DNA from 4 places in the Modicisalibacter sp. MOD 31.J genome. Region 2 is predicted to be linked to each of the others. Evidence: predicted binding sites of a transcription regulator. Region 2 holds the regulator's gene; each other region holds the start of a gene.

Region 1 (4,185 bases), on a different contig from region 2:
GGGAGCACGCCAGCTCACTCGGTTCGTCGGCGGTCTTACTTGTTGCCGCTGACGGTAAATTCGGGGTAGGCCTCCATGCCGCACTCGGCCAGGTCGACCCCTTCGTACTCTTCCTCTTCGCTGACCCGCAGGCCCATGACCGCCTTGATGATGCCCCAGACGACCAGGCTGGCGACGAAGGTCCAGACGAAGATCGAGACGATGCCCAGCAACTGTGCGCCGAAGCTGGCGTCGCCGTTGGAGAAGGGCACCGCGATCAGGCCCCAGATACCGACCACGCCGTGCACGGAGATGGCACCCACCGGATCGTCGATCTTGAGCTTGTCGAGGGTGACGATGGCCGCGACCACCAGCAGCCCGCCGACCGCGCCGATCAGGGTGGCGCCCAGGGCGGTGGGGGCCAGCGGCTCGGCGGTGATGGCGACCAGGCCGGCCAGGGCACCGTTCAGGGCCATGGTCAGGTCGGCCTTGCGGAACCAGATCTTGGCCAGGATGATCGCGGCGATCACGCCACCGGCGGCCGCGGCATTGGTGTTGACGAAGACCTGGGCGACCGCGTTGGCCTCGCCGACGTTGGAGACCATCAGCTCGGAGCCGCCGTTGAAGCCGAACCAGCCCAGCCACAGGATGAAGGTACCCAGCGTGGCCAGCGGCAGGTTGGAGCCCGGGATGGCGTAGATCGCGCCGTTCTTGCCGTACTTGCCCTTGCGTGCGCCGAGCAGCAGGACGCCCGCCAGTGCCGCCGTGGCACCGCACAGGTGCACCACGCCCGACCCCGCGAAGTCCTGGAAACCGGCCGCGTCGAGGAAGCCGCCACCCCATTTCCAGTAGCCCTGGATCGGATAGATGAAGCCGGTCATGACCACGGCGAAGAGCATGAAGGCCCAGAGCTTCATGCGCTCGGCCACGGCGCCGGAGACGATCGACATCGCGGTGGCGACGAACACCACCTGGAAGAAGAAGTCGGAGCGTGCCGAATAATAGACGTCGCCGCCACTGCCGAGCACGTCGTCGGCGCTGTTCTCGGCACCCAGCAAGAAGCCCAGGTTCGGCAGGAAGCCGCCGCTGTCGCTGGAGTACATGATGTGGTAGCCGATCAGCAGGTACATGGTACAGGCGATGGCGTACAGCACGATGTTCTTGGTGAGGATCTCGGTGGTGTTCTTGGCGCGCACCAGCCCCGCTTCGAGCATGGCGAAACCGGCCGCCATCCACATTACCAAGGCACCCATCACCAGGAAGTAGAAGGTGTCGAGCGCGTAGGACAATTCCACGACTTGATCATTCATTGTTTATCTCCTATCCCGCGCCGTTCAAACGGCGTCGGCCCCGCGTTCCCCGGTACGAATCCGGATGACGTCGTCGAGCGGTGTGACGAACAGCTTGCCGTCGCCGATCTTGCCGCTGTTGGCGGCCTTGCTCACGGCCTCCAGCACGCTCTCGACACGGTCGTCGTCGACAGCGATCTCGATCTTCACCTTGGGCAGGAAGTCCACGACGTACTCGGCGCCGCGGTAGAGCTCCGTATGACCCTTCTGGCGTCCGAATCCCTTGACCTCGGTGACGGTGATGCCCTGGACGCCATTGTCGGCCAGCGCCTCCCGGACATCGTCGAGCTTGAATGGTTTTATAATGGCGGTGATGAGTTTCATCCCTAAGTCTCCCGTTGTCGGCTTGCGCCTGATGACTCCATAGCGCAAGCCATGCCACCCACCGGGTTTTTTTTGAAAAACAGAGGACTAGGGAGGTTGGCGTGACAGTCGAGCGCAATGATGGGCGCGTATGCTGCACTGCAGCGCACCGTTATGGTGCTCCACGCTCGGCGCCTTGCGCCAGAATGGGGCATGCGTGACGCGGGCGCGTTGCGTATGCTGCACTCGATGCCATTCAAGGCCAGTCATGGAGAGTACGATGATCAGCAACGACCGTATCAGCCGCCTCGCCCAGCAGCTTGGCGAACGGCTCCAGGACGCCTCCCATGCGCCCGAGGAGATCCAGCGCAACGTGCACAACGTGATGCGCGGTGCCTTCGACCGCATGGAGCTGGTGACCCGTGAGGACTTCGACATCCTGATGGACGTGCTGCAGCGCACCCGGGCCCGGGTCGAGGCCCTGGAGAAGCAGGTCGCCACCCTCGAGGCCTCGCTCGATGCCGACAGCAGTGTGCCGGCCTCTCCGGCGGCGGTGGCCGCCGACACCGCGGCTCCGCCGGCGCCGGAGCCCGAGGACGCCGCGCCCCAGTCGCCTCGCGACGACGCGGACGACACCGCCGAGCGCTGAGGCTCGGCTTGCAGTCGCCGTAACGATCTGTATCACTGGGCCTTGTCTGCAACGTCGTCGGGCGAGGAGGGGGCATGGCATTAGCCATCATCAGGACGCGGGCCGGCCTGGGGCTGGAGGCCCCGGAAGTACTGGTCGAGGTGCATCTCTCCAACGGCCTGCCGGGGCTTACCCTGGTGGGCCTGCCGGAGACGGCGGTGCGCGAGAGCCGCGAGCGGGTGCGCAGCGCGCTGCTCAATGCCGGCTTCGACTTCCCCACCACACGGCGGATCACCGTCAACATGGCGCCCGCCGACCTGCCCAAGGAGGGCGGGCGCTTCGACCTGCCGATCGCCCTGGGCATTCTGGTGGCCTCCGAGCAGATTCCCGTCGCGGCGCTGGACGGCCTGGAATGCCTGGGGGAACTGGCTCTCGATGGGCGGTTGCGCCCGGTGACCGGCGTCCTGCCGGCGGCGCTGGCGGCCAAGGCCGCGGGGCGCGGGCTGTTGCTGCCCGAGACCAATGCCGACGAGGCGGCGCTGGCCGGCGAGTTGACGGTCTGGCCGGCGGCGCACCTGGGGGCGGTGGTGGCGCATCTGCTCGACCAGGCACCGCTCGCGGCGCACCGGGCCTCACCGCCGCCCCTGCCCGAGACGCCGGGCGCCGATCTCGCCGACGTGCGCGGCCAGCACCAGGCCCGGCGCGCCCTCGAGGTGGCCGCGGCTGGCGGACACAACCTGCTGTTCGCCGGTCCGCCGGGGACCGGCAAGACCATGCTGGCCAGCCGTCTGCCCGGCATCCTGCCGCCGCTGTCGCCGGACGAGGCGCTGGAGGTCGCGGCGATCCGTTCGGTGTGCGGCATGGACCTGCTCGACGAATGGGGCCGGCGGCCATTCCGCTCGCCGCACCACACCGCCAGCGGGGTGGCGCTGGTCGGTGGCGGCTCGCGACCGCGGCCCGGCGAGATCTCGCTGGCCCACCAGGGCGTGCTGTTTCTCGATGAACTGCCGCAGTTCGATCGCAGCGTGCTCGAGGTGATGCGCGAGCCGCTGGAGTCCGGGCAGATCCACATCGCCCGGGCCAGCCACCAGCGCCGTTTCCCGGCGCGGTTCCAGCTCGTTGCCGCCATGAATCCGTGCCCTTGCGGACACCTCGGCGATCCGCGTCAGGCCTGCGTGTGTACACCGGCCCAGGTCCAGCGCTACCAGGCGCGACTCTCGGGCCCGCTGCTCGACCGTATCGACCTGCAGGTCGAGGTCCCGGCGCTGCCGCCCGATCAACTCACCGCCAACACGCGCGGCGAGAGTTCCAAGGTGGTGCGCCAGCGGGTGCTCGCCGCCCGCGAACGCCAGCGCCAGCGCGGTCACCTCAACGCGCAACTGCCGGGCCCCGAACTCGAGACCGCCTGCGCGCTGCCGGACGCCGAGCGGGCCTGGCTGGCCGACGTGCTGACGCGGCTGAAGCTCTCGGCGCGCGCCTACCACCGGGTACTGCGCGTGGCACTGACGCTGGCCGATCTGGCCGGCGAAGCGCGCCCCGGGCGCGGCCAACTGATGGAGGCCATCGGTTACCGTCAGCTCGATCGCCTGCGCGGCGGCCCCGAGCAGCCGCCCGTGTAGATGCCCCGTCGATCCCGCATCTTTTGGCCAGGGAGGCCTGAATGAAGCTGTCCTTTTGTCCCGTCCATCCGTTGCCACGGCGCTGCCCGTCGACGCGGGGTGGACGATGATCGCATTTCTCGAGTCCCAGCCGCTCGCCGTCAGCATCGGCCTGTTCGTCGCCTGCTCGCTGGTCATCGGCGTGGTCGGCACCCGGTTGACCCATATCGTCGACGACCTGGCCGACCGTACCGGCCTCGGCGAAGCGATCGCCGGGGCGGTGCTGCTGGGCATGGCCACCTCGTTGTCGGGTATCGTGCTGTCGGTG
Region 2 (4,185 bases):
CGCGCCTGTCGGCCAAGTGGTGGCTCGTGGTGCTGCTGATCGCGCTGGGCGGGGTGCTCTCGGTCATCGAACAGCGCGGCAGCGCGCCGCCCGGCCCGGTCCCCGAGGGCGAGACCGGCGAGCCCGACTACTACCTCGAAGACGCCGAGCTGACGCGCTTCGACAGCCAGGGCCAGGCCTACCAGCGCCTCGCCACACCGCGTCTCGAGCACACCCCGGGTGACGACGTGACCCGCCTCGACACCCCGGATGGGCGGCTCGTCGACGCCAAGGGCCGGGTCTGGTTCGCCACCGCCGACAAGGGTAGGCTGGAAACCGGCGGCAACCCGCTGATCCTGACCGGCGACGCCCAGCTCCAGACGCCCGGTGAAGGGTGGCGGATCAACAGCCAGACCCTGATCTACGATGCCGACCAGCGCCACGCCTGGAGCGACACCGAGACGGTGCTTCACAAGCACCGCCAGCGGGTCCGCGGCGAGCGCTTCGACGCCTGGATCGACACCGGCCAACTGCGCCTGGCCGGCGACGTCCACGGTTTTCACCCGCCGATCAGTCAACAGTGAGGATACCCATGCGAGCCTACCTCGCCGGACTCGGCCTGACCGCGCTGACCCTGCTCGCGCCATCGGCCATGGCGCTGGAGAGCGATGCCAGCCAACCCATCAACGTCGCCGCCGATCGCCTCGAGCTCGACGACCGCGCCGGCACCGCCGTCTACACCGGCAACGTCGACATGCAGCAGGGCAGCATGGTGCTCAAGGCCCACCGGGTCGAGATCGAACGCAACGACCAGGGCGAAGTGACCCGGGTCACCGCCACCGGCCAGCAGCAGCGCGCCTACCTCGAGCAGCGCCCGGCCCCCGATGACGAACTGGTCAAGGGCTGGGGCGACACCGTCGTCTACCATGCCGGGGCGCGCCGCGTCGAACTGATCGGCCACGCCGAGCTGCATCAGGCCAAGGACACCTTCAACGGCGCCTATGTCGAATACTATCTCGACAGTCGCAAGGTCCAGGCCCGCTCCAACGCCCAGGGCAGCCAGGACCAGCGCGTGCGCATGACCCTCACCCCCAAGTCGTCGCAATGACGAGCGCCGACAACCGAGGAGAATCGTCCGCGATGAAGACGCTCACCGCCAGCCATCTGGCCAAGAGCTACAAGAATCGCCGGGTGGTCCAGGACATCAGCCTGACCATCGGTCAGGGCAGCATCGTCGGCCTGCTGGGCCCCAACGGCGCCGGCAAGACCACCTCGTTCTACATGATCGTGGGGCTGGTGCGCGCCGACGCCGGCGAAGTGGCGATCGACGACCAGGACCTCAGCCGGGCGCCCATGCATCACCGGGCTCGCGCGGGGATCGGCTACCTCCCTCAGGAGGCCTCGATCTTCCGCAAGCTCTCGGTGGCCGACAACATCATGGCGATCCTCGAGACCCGCCGGGATCTCGACAAGGCCGCCCGCCGGACGCAGCTCGAGCACCTGCTCGAGGAGTTCCACATCGACCACATTCGCGACAACATGGGCATGAGCCTGTCCGGCGGCGAACGCCGCCGCGTGGAGATCGCCCGCTCGCTGGCCACCGAACCGGCCTTCATCCTGCTCGACGAGCCGTTCGCCGGCGTCGATCCGATCTCGGTGGGCGAGATCAAGGGCATCATCCGCCAGCTTCGCGACCGGGGCATCGGCATCCTGATCACCGATCACAACGTCCGCGAGACACTGGATATCTGCGACAAGGCCTACATCGTCGGCGACGGCCAGATCATCGCCGAGGGCGGCGCCGAGGCGATCCTCGCCAGCAAGAAGGTCCGCGAGGTCTACCTGGGCAACGAATTCCGCCTGTAGTCGCGACCGGCGCCGTCCCGCCCCTCCTGCCTCGGCGCCGCGTCCTGCAAGGCATCGCCGCTAGCCGGCCGCCGGAATAGTGGCACGGTTATTGCTTTAAGGCTTGCAAGCCTTTCGGCGTCAGGATAACGTGTCGACAAATTCTCTCGATGACGCTTCTTCGCCATGGCTATGAAACCCACGTTGCAGCTTCGGGTCGGCACCCAGTTGACCATGACGCCACAGCTGCAGCAGGCCATCCAGTTGCTGCAGCTGTCGACGCTGGACCTGCGCCAGGAGATCCAGCAGGCGCTCGAGTCCAATCCCATGCTCGAGATGGAGGAAGAGTTCGGCGAGACCACGTCCAGCGAACCGGCCGAGGATGACTGGAGCCAGGACATCCCCGACGAACTGAGCGTCGACAGCGACTGGTCCGATACCTATCAGGACCTCGCGCCGGCCGGCAGTCGCAGCGAGGATGGCCCCGACTTCGACCGCAACGCCGCCGGCGAGAGCCTTCAGGACCACCTGCTCTGGCAGCTCGACATGGCCGATCTCGACACCCGCGAGCGGCTGATCGCCGAGACCCTGATCGACGCGATCACCGCCGACGGCTATCTCGACGGCGAGCTCGACACCCTCGCCGAAGGACTTCGCGCCCAGGGCCTCGCCGGACTCCGCGCCAGCGACGTCGAGCAGGTCCTCTACCGTCTGCAACAGTTCGACCCGACCGGGGTGTTCGCCCGCGACCTGCGCGAGTGCCTGCTGCTCCAGCTCGGTACCCTGCCCGACGACACGCCGCTGCTGCCCCAGGCCAAGCGCCTGGTTCGCCAGTTCCTCGAAGCGCTCGCCGGTGACGATCGCAAGCTGCTCAAGCGGCGCCTGCGCCTCGAGGACGACCAGCTGGATTCGGTGATCGCCCTGATCCGCGCGCTCGACCCGCGCCCGGGCCAGGCCTTCGACGACAGTGCCAGCGACTACGTGATCCCCGACCTGCTCGCCCGTCGCGTACGCGACGGCTGGCGCATCGAGCTCAATCCGGAGGCGCTGCCACGGCTGCGCATCCAGCCCGACTACGCCGCCCTGATCCGCCGCGCCGACAAGAGCGACGACAATACCTTCATGAAGCAGCACCTGCAGGAGGCCCGCTGGCTGATCAAGAGCCTGTCGAGCCGCAACGACACCCTGCTCAAGGTCGGCCGCGAGATCATGACGCGCCAGCTCGACTTCCTCGAGCGCGGCGAGGAAGCCATGAAGCCCCTGATCCTCGCCGACATCGCCCAGGCCGTGGAGATGCACGAATCGACCATCTCGCGGGTGACCACCCAGAAGTTCATCCATACCCCGCGCGGCGTCTTCGAACTCAAGTACTTCTTTTCGAGCCACGTCGGCGGCGAAGGCGACGCGCACTCCAGCACCGCCATCCGCGCCCGGCTCAAGAAACTGATCGGCGAGGAGCCGCCGCGCAAGCCGCTTTCCGACAGCAAGCTGGTCGACCTGCTCGCCGAGGACGGCATCCAGGTCGCGCGACGCACCGTGGCCAAGTATCGCGAGGCCATGGGCATCCCCTCCTCCAGCGAGCGCAAGCGCCTCGCCTGAACACCGCGTCCCGCCCGGCACAGGGAAGGTGCCGCTCCCCGTCACCCCGCCGACACGCCCGCCCGCGAACGACAAATTTCACGCCTGCCTCTCGGGTAATCCCGCGGGGGTTTGCTAAGCTGCAAAAAGGGTTACAATCGAGCCACCACCCGCGGTAACAGGAGCGTGCCCATGCAAGCCAACATCACCGGCCATCACGTCGAACTGACGGATGCTCTGCGTGACTACGTCAACGAGAAACTCATGCGGCTGGAACGCCATTACGACAACATCACCACGGCCCAGGTGACGCTGTCGATCGAGAAGGAGCGTCAACAGGCCGCCTGTACCCTGCACGCCGCCGGTGCCGATCTGCACGCCGAAGCCGAGAATGCGGACATGTACGCCGCCATCGACGCGCTGGCCGACAAGCTCGACCGCCAGCTCGTCAAGCACAAGGAGAAGGCCCAGGCCCGCGCGCAAGGCGCCGGCGCCCGCTGACCCCTCCATCATGACACTGGAAGCCATCCTTCCCCCCGAGCGCACCCTGTTCGCGGTGCCCGGGGGGAGCAAGAAACGCGTACTGGAGTTCTTCAGTACCTTCATCGCGCAGAACACGCCCAGCCTCGACAGCCAGGAAGTCTTCAGCCGGCTGATCGGACGGGAACGCCTGGGCAGTACCGGCATCGGCAACGGTGTCGCCATTCCGCATGCGCGCAATCCGCACTGCAAGGCCCCGATCGCCGGCTTTCTGAAGCTCCAGGAGCCCATCGACTTCGATGC
Region 3 (4,185 bases), on a different contig from region 2:
GCCGATGAAACTGGTCACCAGCAGGGCGAAGGCAATCGACACGATGGAGAAGTTGGTGGCGATTGCCGAGGCCTCGCGGCAGTTGTAGAAGCCCTGTTCGTACTGCTGGGTGGTGATCAGCACGCCCACGGTGCCCGAGCCCATCCAGGAGGCGGTGGCGTCGATGGCGCTGCGTCCCGGCAGGCCGAAGATGCGGCGGAAGGGCGTGCGCACCAGGCTGCCGATGAATTCCATGAAGCCGAAGTCGACCAGCAAGGGCAGCAGGATGGCGGCGAAGAAGAAGAAGGTCAGCAGCACCGGGGCCAGGTCATTGAGCATCACGCCGCCGGTAAAGGACGCGGTGACCACCTCGGGGCCGACCTGGAAGTAGGTCATCAGCGCGAAGACCGCGCCGAGGGCGCGCATGGCCACCCACAACGGGGCGACGTCGAACAGCTCGTGCAGGGCGCCTTCGCGGGCCCAGCCCGGGTTGGCGAGCTTGACCACCAGCGTCAGCACGATGGACAGGCACAGCACCGCCACGGCGATGGGTGGCAGGGCCTCGCCGAGCAGCGCCTTGAGGCCGTCGGCCATCAGGCCCATGCCGATATTGATGGTATCGCCGGTGGAGAAGGGCACCAGGAACAGGCCGATGCCGAGCAGCGAGGGAATCAGGAATTTCAGCAGACCGGCGCGACTCAGCGGCGCGGCCTGGGTGGCGAGGGTCGTTTCGATGGAATCGGCCATGAGAGGGCTCTATTGGTCTTGTAATGGGGTTGGCCCGACCCTCGAGGAGCCGGGCGACGTAGCGAATCAGTCGCGGTGTTCCACGCCGGGCAGCACGCAAAGCATCTCGTAGAGCAGGGTGGCGCCCATCAGCGCGGTATTGCCGCTGGGGTCGTAGGGCGGCGAGACCTCCACCAGATCGCCGCCGACCACGTTGAGCCCGGCCGCGCCGCGCACGATCTCCAGGCCCTGGGCGGCGGTGAGTCCCCCCATTTCGACGGTGCCGGTGCCCGGCGCCACCGAGGGGTCGAGGCCGTCGATGTCGAAGGAGATGTACACCGGGGCGTTGCCCATTCGCTCGCGGACCTCGGCCATCAGCGGTGCCAGTGACTGGTACCAGCACTGTTCGGCGGTCACCACACGAAAGCCCTGGTCGCGACACCAGTCGAAGTCGTCGGAGGCGTAGCCGGTGCCGCGCAGACCGATCTGGACGACCCGCTCGCTGTCGAGCAGCCCCTCTTCCTGGGCGCGACGGAACGGACAGCCGTGGGCGACCTCCTCGCCGAACATGTGCTCGTTGACATCGGCATGGGCGTCGATGTGGATCAGTCCCACCGGGCCGTGCCTGGCGGCGATGGCGCGCAGGATCGGCCATGTCAGCGTATGGTCGCCGCCAAGCGTCAGCGGCACGCAGCCGTGGACCAGCACGTCGTCGTAGAAGCGGGTGATGATGTCGAGATTCTTCGGCAGGTTGAAGGTGTTGATCGGCACGTCGCCGAGGTCCGCCACCTGCAGGCTGTCGAAGGGCGCGGCGCGGGTCGCCATGTTGTAGGGCCGCAGCATGCGCGACTCGTCGCGGATCTGGCGCGGGCCGAGGCGGGTACCCGGGCGGTTGGAGGTGCCGATGTCCATGGGGATGCCGATGAAGGCGGCATCCAGGCCGCTGGCATCGGTCTGGGTGGGCAGGCGCATCATGGTCGCCGGACCGCCGAAGCGGGGCATCTCGTTGCCGCCCAGCGGCTGGTTGAAGGATGAGTCGCTCACGCGGTCTCCTGATTCGCGAATGAGTGGATCACCTTCCCTGGAGCAGGAAGCGTGCCAATTCGTAATGAACTGTTTTCGAAGGCTTTTAGAGATCAGGGCGATGCGTTTTTGAATCAAGTGATGGCGTCGGGTGATACGCTCATGAATCATTGATACGCTGTTGCATCACCCGCGATGCAGCGAGCCGCCATGACCGACATCGACCGCGCGATCCTCGATACCATCGTCGAGACCGCCCACGACCACTTCTTCATCGTCGATGCCGGCGGGGGGATCCTCGACGTCAGCCCGGGCAGTGCCGCCGTCTACGGTCTGAGCCGCGAGGAACTTCGCGCCAGCACCGTTCAGCAACTGGTCGAACGCGGCGTCCTGCGCCCTTCGGTGACCCTCGAGGTACTGCGTACCGGGCGGCCGGCGCAACTGATGCAGCAGACCGAGACGGGCCGACGGGTCGTCGCCGAAGCCTATCCGGTGTTCGTCGACGGCGAGCTGGTGCGGGTGGTCTCGCGGTCGATGGATCTTACCGACCTGCAGTTGCTGCAGGACGAGTACAGCCTGCTCCAGCAGCGTTTCAGCGATCACCTGAAGCGCGGCGCGGGCACGTCGCTGGACGATGCGCTCGACCTCGACACGCTCGAGGTGCGCAGCGCGGTGATGCGCGAGATCGCCTTGCTGCTCAAGCGCGTGGCGCCCACCGATGCCACGGTGCTGATGCTCGGCGAGTCGGGGGTGGGCAAGACCGCCTTCGCCCGACAGCTCCACCGCTGGAGTCAGCGCGGCGAGGGGCCCTTCATCGACGTCAACTGCGCGGCGATTCCCGAGGCGCTGTTCGAATCCGAGATGTTCGGCTACCAGCCCGGTGCCTTCAGCGGCGCGGCGCGTCAGGGCAAGGCGGGGGTGCTGGAGATGGCCCATGGCGGCACGCTGTTTCTCGACGAGATCGGTGAGTTGCCGCTGGCGATGCAGACCAAGCTGCTCAAGGTGATCCAGGACGGCCGCCTGACGCGCCTCGGCGATGTCCAGTCACGGCGGGTCGACTTCCGCCTGGTGGTGGCCACCAACCAGGATCTGGAAGCGCGGGTGGCGAGCGGTGACTTCCGGCTCGATCTCTACTATCGGCTCAACGTCATCCCGGTGACCCTGCCGCCGCTGCGCGAGCGTCGCGAGGACATCCCGGCGCTGGTCGAGCGCTGCCTGGGCCACCTCAACCAGCGCTATGCGCGCACCAAGGTGCTGCACCCGACGGCCTGGACGACGCTGATGGACAACGAGTGGGCGGGCAACGTGCGCGAGCTGGAGAACTGGCTGGAGCGTGCCTGGCTGGCGTCGCCGGGCGACGTGATCGGCGCCCCCGGCGATCGCGAACCCGAGGCGCCGGGGGTAGCGGTGGAACCGAGCCGCGAGGTCGGGGGCGCTTGCCTGGCCGAGGGCGAAACGCTCGGGCAGGCGCTGGCCACCCACGAACGGCGGATACTCGCCGCGCAGTGCGCGTCGGGCGAGAGTACCTACGCCATCGCCCGCCGCCTGGGAATCAGTCAGCCCAGCGTGGTGCGCAAGTTGCGCAAGCACGGCCTGCGCTGCGGCGGGTAGCGTGTTCGAAACGACGACACCCCGCCGAAGCGGGGTGTCGTGAGCCGGGGGGCGGTGCGAGTCGCTCAGGGCAGTTCGTCCGCCTCGGCGTTCTCCTTCTTGGCCGGGATCAGGTCCTCGCGGCGGAGCTTGAGGCCAATCAGCAGTGCCGAGGCCACGTAGACCGACGAGTAGGTGCCGATCCCCACGCCGACCATCAGCGCCAGGGCGAAGTTGTGGATCATGTCGCCGCCCAGCAGCAGCAGCGCCAGCAGCACCAGCAGGGTGGTGCCGGACGTGGCGAGCGTACGCGCCAGGGTCTGGTTGATGGCGTCGTTGAAGATCGCCGCCATGTCGTCGGTACGCGACTTGCGGATGTTCTCGCGGATGCGGTCGTAGACGATGATGGTGTCGTTGAGCGAGTAACCGATCACCGCCAGCACCGCCGCCAGCACCGTCAGGTCGAAGTCGATCTGGAACAGCGAGAACACGCCGAGCACGATGACCACGTCGTGGACCAGGGCGAGCAGGGCGCCCAGCGAGAACTTGTACTGGAAGCGCAGTGCCACGTAGAGCATCACCACGCCCAGTGCCACCAGCATGCCCAGACCGCTCTGGTCGCGTAGCTGGTCGCCCACCTGGGCGCCGACGAACTCGGCGCGCACCAGGCTGACGTTGCCGCCGGCCTGGGCGAGCACGCTGGTGACCTGATTGCCGACGCCGGGGTCGAAGGCCTGCTGCAGGCGCACCAGCACGTCGGTGGGGGCGCCGAACGTCTGCACCGAGACGTTGCTGAAGCCGGCGCTCTCCAGTGTCTGACGCACCGCCTCGAGGGCCGGGGCCGTGGCGTAGCGCACCTCGACCAGG
Region 4 (4,185 bases), on a different contig from region 2:
GCACCGGCTTCCTCGACCCGTTCACCGAAGACGCGACCCTGGTGCTGCGCTGCGACATCATCGAGCCGGCCACCATGCAGGGTTACGAGCGTGACCCGCGCTCCATCGCCAAGCGTGCCGAGGCCTACCTGAACTCCACCGGCCTGGGCGACACCGCCTTCTTCGGTCCGGAGCCCGAGTTCTTCATCTTCGACGAGGTCCACTGGCGTGCCGACATCGACGGCGCCATGTACAAGATCACCTCCGAAGAAGGCGCCTGGGCGACCTCGGCCACCAACGTCGAAGGCGGCAACCTGGGCCACCGTCCGCGCGTCAAGGGCGGTTACTTCCCGGTCCCGCCGGTGGACAGCTTCCATGATATCCGCAGCGCGATGTGCAACACCCTGGAAGCGATCGGCCAGGCGGTGGAAGTGCATCACCACGAAGTGGCCAACGCCGGCCAGAACGAGATCGGCGTCAAGTTCAACACCCTGGTCAAGAAGGCCGACGAGGTCCAGCAGCTCAAGTACGTGGTGCACAACGTCGCCCACGCCTACGGCAAGACCGCGACCTTCATGCCCAAGCCGCTGGTCGGCGACAACGGGTCCGGCATGCACGTGCACTCTTCCTTCTGGAAGGATGGCGAGAACCAGTTCGCCGGCGACGGCTATGCCGGTCTGTCCGAGACCGCCCTCTACTACATCGGCGGTATCATCAAGCACGCGCGTGCCCTGAACGCCTTCACCAACGCTTCGACCAACTCCTACAAGCGTCTGGTACCGGGCTTCGAGGCGCCGGTCATGCTGGCCTACTCGGCGCGCAACCGTTCCGCGTCGATCCGCATCCCGTACACGTCCAGCCCGAAAGGCAAGCGCGTCGAGTGCCGCTTCCCCGACCCGACCGCCAACCCCTACCTGGCGTTCGCGGCCATCCTGATGGCGGGCATCGACGGCATCAAGAACAAGATCCATCCGGGCGACGCGATGGACAAGAACCTCTACGACCTGCCGCCGGAAGAGGGCAAGAAGGTGCCGACCGTGGCCAACAGCCTCGATCAGGCCCTGGAAGCCCTGAACGACGACCGTGCCTTCCTCACCGAAGGCGGCGTGTTCACCGACGACATGATCGATGCCTACATCGAGCTGAAGGACGAGGAAGTCGAGCGCCTGCGCATGGCGACGCACCCGGTCGAATTCGACCTCTACTACAGCTGCTGAGGGCCTCGGCCGGCCCGCGATGGTCTATCGTGGGTCGTGCCGGTCGTCTTCCGCCGGCTTGCTCGCAAGCCGCACCGAAGGGGCTCGCCACGGCGGGCCCCTTTTGCGTTTTGCGTTACACTGCCGGAGGATCGCCGTCCGGCGCCGGTACGGGCGGGACAATGAGCAGAGAGGGCAGGGACGATGATGCGGCGTCTACTCGCGGTGGGCTTGGTGATGGGGCTGGCATGGAGCATGGCCCAGGCGGCGACGGTCTATCGCACGACCGATGCCCAGGGCAACGTGGTCTTCACCGACCGGCCGGTGGACGACGCCCAGCGCGTCGACCTGGCGCCGCTGACCGTTGTGCCCTCGGCCAGTCCGTCGTCGACGCCGTCGGCGGCCCCGAGCCGCGAGACGTCGTCGTCGAGGCGAGCCATCGGTCAGCCGTTCATGCCCTATACCACCTTTCGCATCGCCTCGCCGCCGGACGGCAAGACCCTGCCCACCGGCGCCGCCGGCAACGTCCAGGTGATGCTCGATATCGAGCCCGACCTGCGCCCGGACCACAAGGTCCGCCTGCTCGTCGACGGCAACGTCAGCCAGTCGGCCCTGCATACCAGTGCCTTCATGCTCACCAACCTGGATCGCGGCGAACACACCCTGCGCGCCGAACTGCTCGATGGCGACGGCAAGGTGCGTCATCGCAGTGCGCCGGTGACACTCTACGTCCAGCGTGCCAGCGTTAATCTGCCCGCCAACCCCAACAACCCCGCCAACTGAGAGGGTGTTTACAAAATGCCTGCGCTCGACAATACGGCGTTAAAATCGGCCTAAAAATGCTCATTTAGCCCTTGTAAACTCCGCTTTTTCGGCCGATTTCGCCTTGTCTTGCCTTCGCTCGCCGACTTTGTAAACACCCTCTGAGGCGACCGCGCCGGCCGGAAAAGGGTTCCGGCATGGCGCGTCGTGCCATCTTCGCCGTCTCGTGCTGCACCGCCGCAACGCCGCCGGGTGCCGACGACGCCTGCCCGGGCGTGCCATTCTGGCGCGGCAGGGTTCGACCTGATGCACCATAATGGTGCGTAACGGCGCGCGGCGGCGGCGCGGATCTCGCGTCGTTACGGTCTTTCGCAGAGTGGCGCGCTTTTTGCAAATCGACAGCTAACGAGTCCCGGAATGTCGGAACGAGCCATGTATCAACGCCTGCTGGAGAATCTCACCACCGCGGTCGTCCTGCTCGACGACGCGTTGCGCGTGCGCTGGTTGAACCCCGCGGCGGAGGCGCTGCTGGCGGTCAGCCAGGGCCGCGTCCAGGGCCTGCGGCTGGAATGCCTGGAGGGCGAGGGCGGCGCCGTGGCCGAGGTGCTGGCCAAGGCGCTCGAGGAGTATCACCCCTTCACCCAGCGCGAGGCGGTCCTGCTGCTGGTCGGCGGTGAATCGATCACCGTCGACTTCACGGTGACGCCGCTCGCCGAGGACGAGCTGCTGCTGGAGATCGAGCCCCGCGACCGGCTGATGCGCATCTCCCGCGAGGAGGCGCTGATCAGTCGCCAGGAGACCATCAAGGTGCTCTCCCGGGGGCTGGCCCACGAGATCAAGAACCCGCTGGGCGGCATCCGCGGTGCCGCGCAACTGCTCGAGCGCGATCTGCCCGACCCGCAGCTCGCCGAGTTCACCCGGGTGATCGTCGAGGAGGCCGACCGGCTGCGCGATCTGGTCGATCGCATGCTTGGCCCCAACCACATGGTCCGCCACGAGCCGCTCAACATCCACAAGGTCCTCGAGCGGGTGCGTGCCTTGCTCGAGGCCGAGCATTCGCGGGTCGACTACGTGCGCGACTACGACCCCAGCCTGCCCGATCTCAACGGCGACGAGTCGCAGTTGATCCAGGCGGTACTCAACGTCGCGCGCAACGCCGTGCAGGCCATGGAGGAGAGCGGCGTCGCCCGGCCCCGGCTGACGTTGCGCACCCGTGCGCGGCGCCAGTTCACCCTGGGGGCGGAGCGCCACCGGCTGGTCTGCGAGGTGGCGATCATCGACAACGGCCCGGGGATCCCCGCGACGTTGCGCGAGACGCTGTTCTACCCGATGGTCTCGGGGCGCGCCGAAGGTAGCGGGCTGGGGCTGTCGATCGCCCAGTCGATCCTCCACCAGCACCAGGGCCTGATCGAGTGCGACTCGCAGCCCGGCTGTACCGAATTCCGCCTGCTGATTCCGCTGGAGGCGAACTGATGGCAGCGGCAGGCACACGCAGCGCCGGACGCGCTGATCTTGCGACATTCGCCGGAGGCGAACCTATGCTACCCGCTGGAGGGCTTTATGACTGACGTCGCTCGTATCGTGATCGTCGACGACGACCGTGCCATACGATGGGTGCTGGAGCGCGCCCTCGCCCAGCCGGACCTGGAAGTGACCAGTTTCGATCGCGCCGACACCGCGCTCGAGAGCCTGTTGCGCCACCCGCCGGACGTGCTGCTCACCGACATCCGCATGCCGGGGCTGGACGGCCTCGATCTGATGGCGAGGCTCCGCGAGAGCCACCCCGACCTGCCGGTGATCGTGATGACCGCGCATTCCGACCTGGACAGTGCGGTGGCGTCCTATCAGGGCGGGGCCTTCGAATACCTGCCCAAGCCGTTCGACGTCGACGAGGCACTGGCCCTGGTACGCCGTGCGGTGGCCCATGCCCGCGAACGTCAGTCGCCGGCGGCGGTGCCCGAGGGCCTGACCACCGAGATCATCGGCGAGGCGCCGGCGATGCAGGAGGTGTTTCGCGCCATCGGCCGGCTCTCGCAGTCGCACATCACCGTGTTGATCAACGGCGAGTCCGGGACCGGCAAGGAGCGGGTCGCCCAGGCACTGCATCAGCACAGCCCGCGCCGCTCGCACCCGTTCATCGCCCTGAACATGGCGGCGATCCCCAAGGACCTGATGGAGTCCGAGCTGTTCGGCCACGAGAAGGGCGCCTTCACCGGCGCCACCGCGCAGCGTCGCGGGCGCTTCGAAC

Evidence for each region. Region 2 encodes sigma-54, which starts transcription at its own class of promoters, with help from an activator protein. Its sites were predicted from a motif close to TGGCACNNNNNTTGCTNT; they were not measured.
Region 1: the regulator sigma-54 is predicted to act here: its motif matches at 1,692-1,709, upstream of KGR00_RS11330 (P-II family nitrogen regulator).
Region 3: the regulator sigma-54 is predicted to act here: its motif matches at 1,789-1,806, upstream of speB (agmatinase).
Region 4: the regulator sigma-54 is predicted to act here: its motif matches at 2,315-2,332, upstream of glnL (nitrogen regulation protein NR(II)).

The regions. Positions count from the first base shown of each region.
Region 1 is NZ_JAGXFF010000003.1:147,966-152,150, reverse strand. Features, by position in the region: gene KGR00_RS11335 (ammonium transporter) at 36-1,289, opposite strand; gene KGR00_RS11330 (P-II family nitrogen regulator) at 1,314-1,652, opposite strand; gene KGR00_RS11325 (accessory factor UbiK family protein) at 1,912-2,280, shown strand; gene KGR00_RS11320 (YifB family Mg chelatase-like AAA ATPase) at 2,355-3,878, shown strand; gene KGR00_RS11315 (sodium:calcium antiporter) at 3,985-4,185, shown strand, end outside.
Region 2 is NZ_JAGXFF010000001.1:1,164,776-1,168,960, reverse strand. Features, by position in the region: gene lptC (LPS export ABC transporter periplasmic protein LptC) at 1-563, shown strand, start outside; gene lptA (lipopolysaccharide transport periplasmic protein LptA) at 572-1,087, shown strand; gene lptB (LPS export ABC transporter ATP-binding protein) at 1,120-1,845, shown strand; gene KGR00_RS05175 (RNA polymerase factor sigma-54) at 2,011-3,423, shown strand; gene raiA (ribosome-associated translation inhibitor RaiA) at 3,595-3,903, shown strand; gene ptsN (PTS IIA-like nitrogen regulatory protein PtsN) at 3,914-4,185, shown strand, end outside.
Region 3 is NZ_JAGXFF010000006.1:113,498-117,682, forward strand. Features, by position in the region: gene KGR00_RS20300 (YjiH family protein) at 1-726, opposite strand, end outside; gene speB (agmatinase) at 793-1,707, opposite strand; gene KGR00_RS20310 (sigma 54-interacting transcriptional regulator) at 1,939-3,339, shown strand; gene secF (protein translocase subunit SecF) at 3,405-4,185, opposite strand, start outside.
Region 4 is NZ_JAGXFF010000003.1:676,936-681,120, forward strand. Features, by position in the region: gene glnA (glutamate--ammonia ligase) at 1-1,196, shown strand, start outside; gene KGR00_RS13670 (DUF4124 domain-containing protein) at 1,380-1,958, shown strand; gene glnL (nitrogen regulation protein NR(II)) at 2,370-3,410, shown strand; gene glnG (nitrogen regulation protein NR(I)) at 3,498-4,185, shown strand, end outside.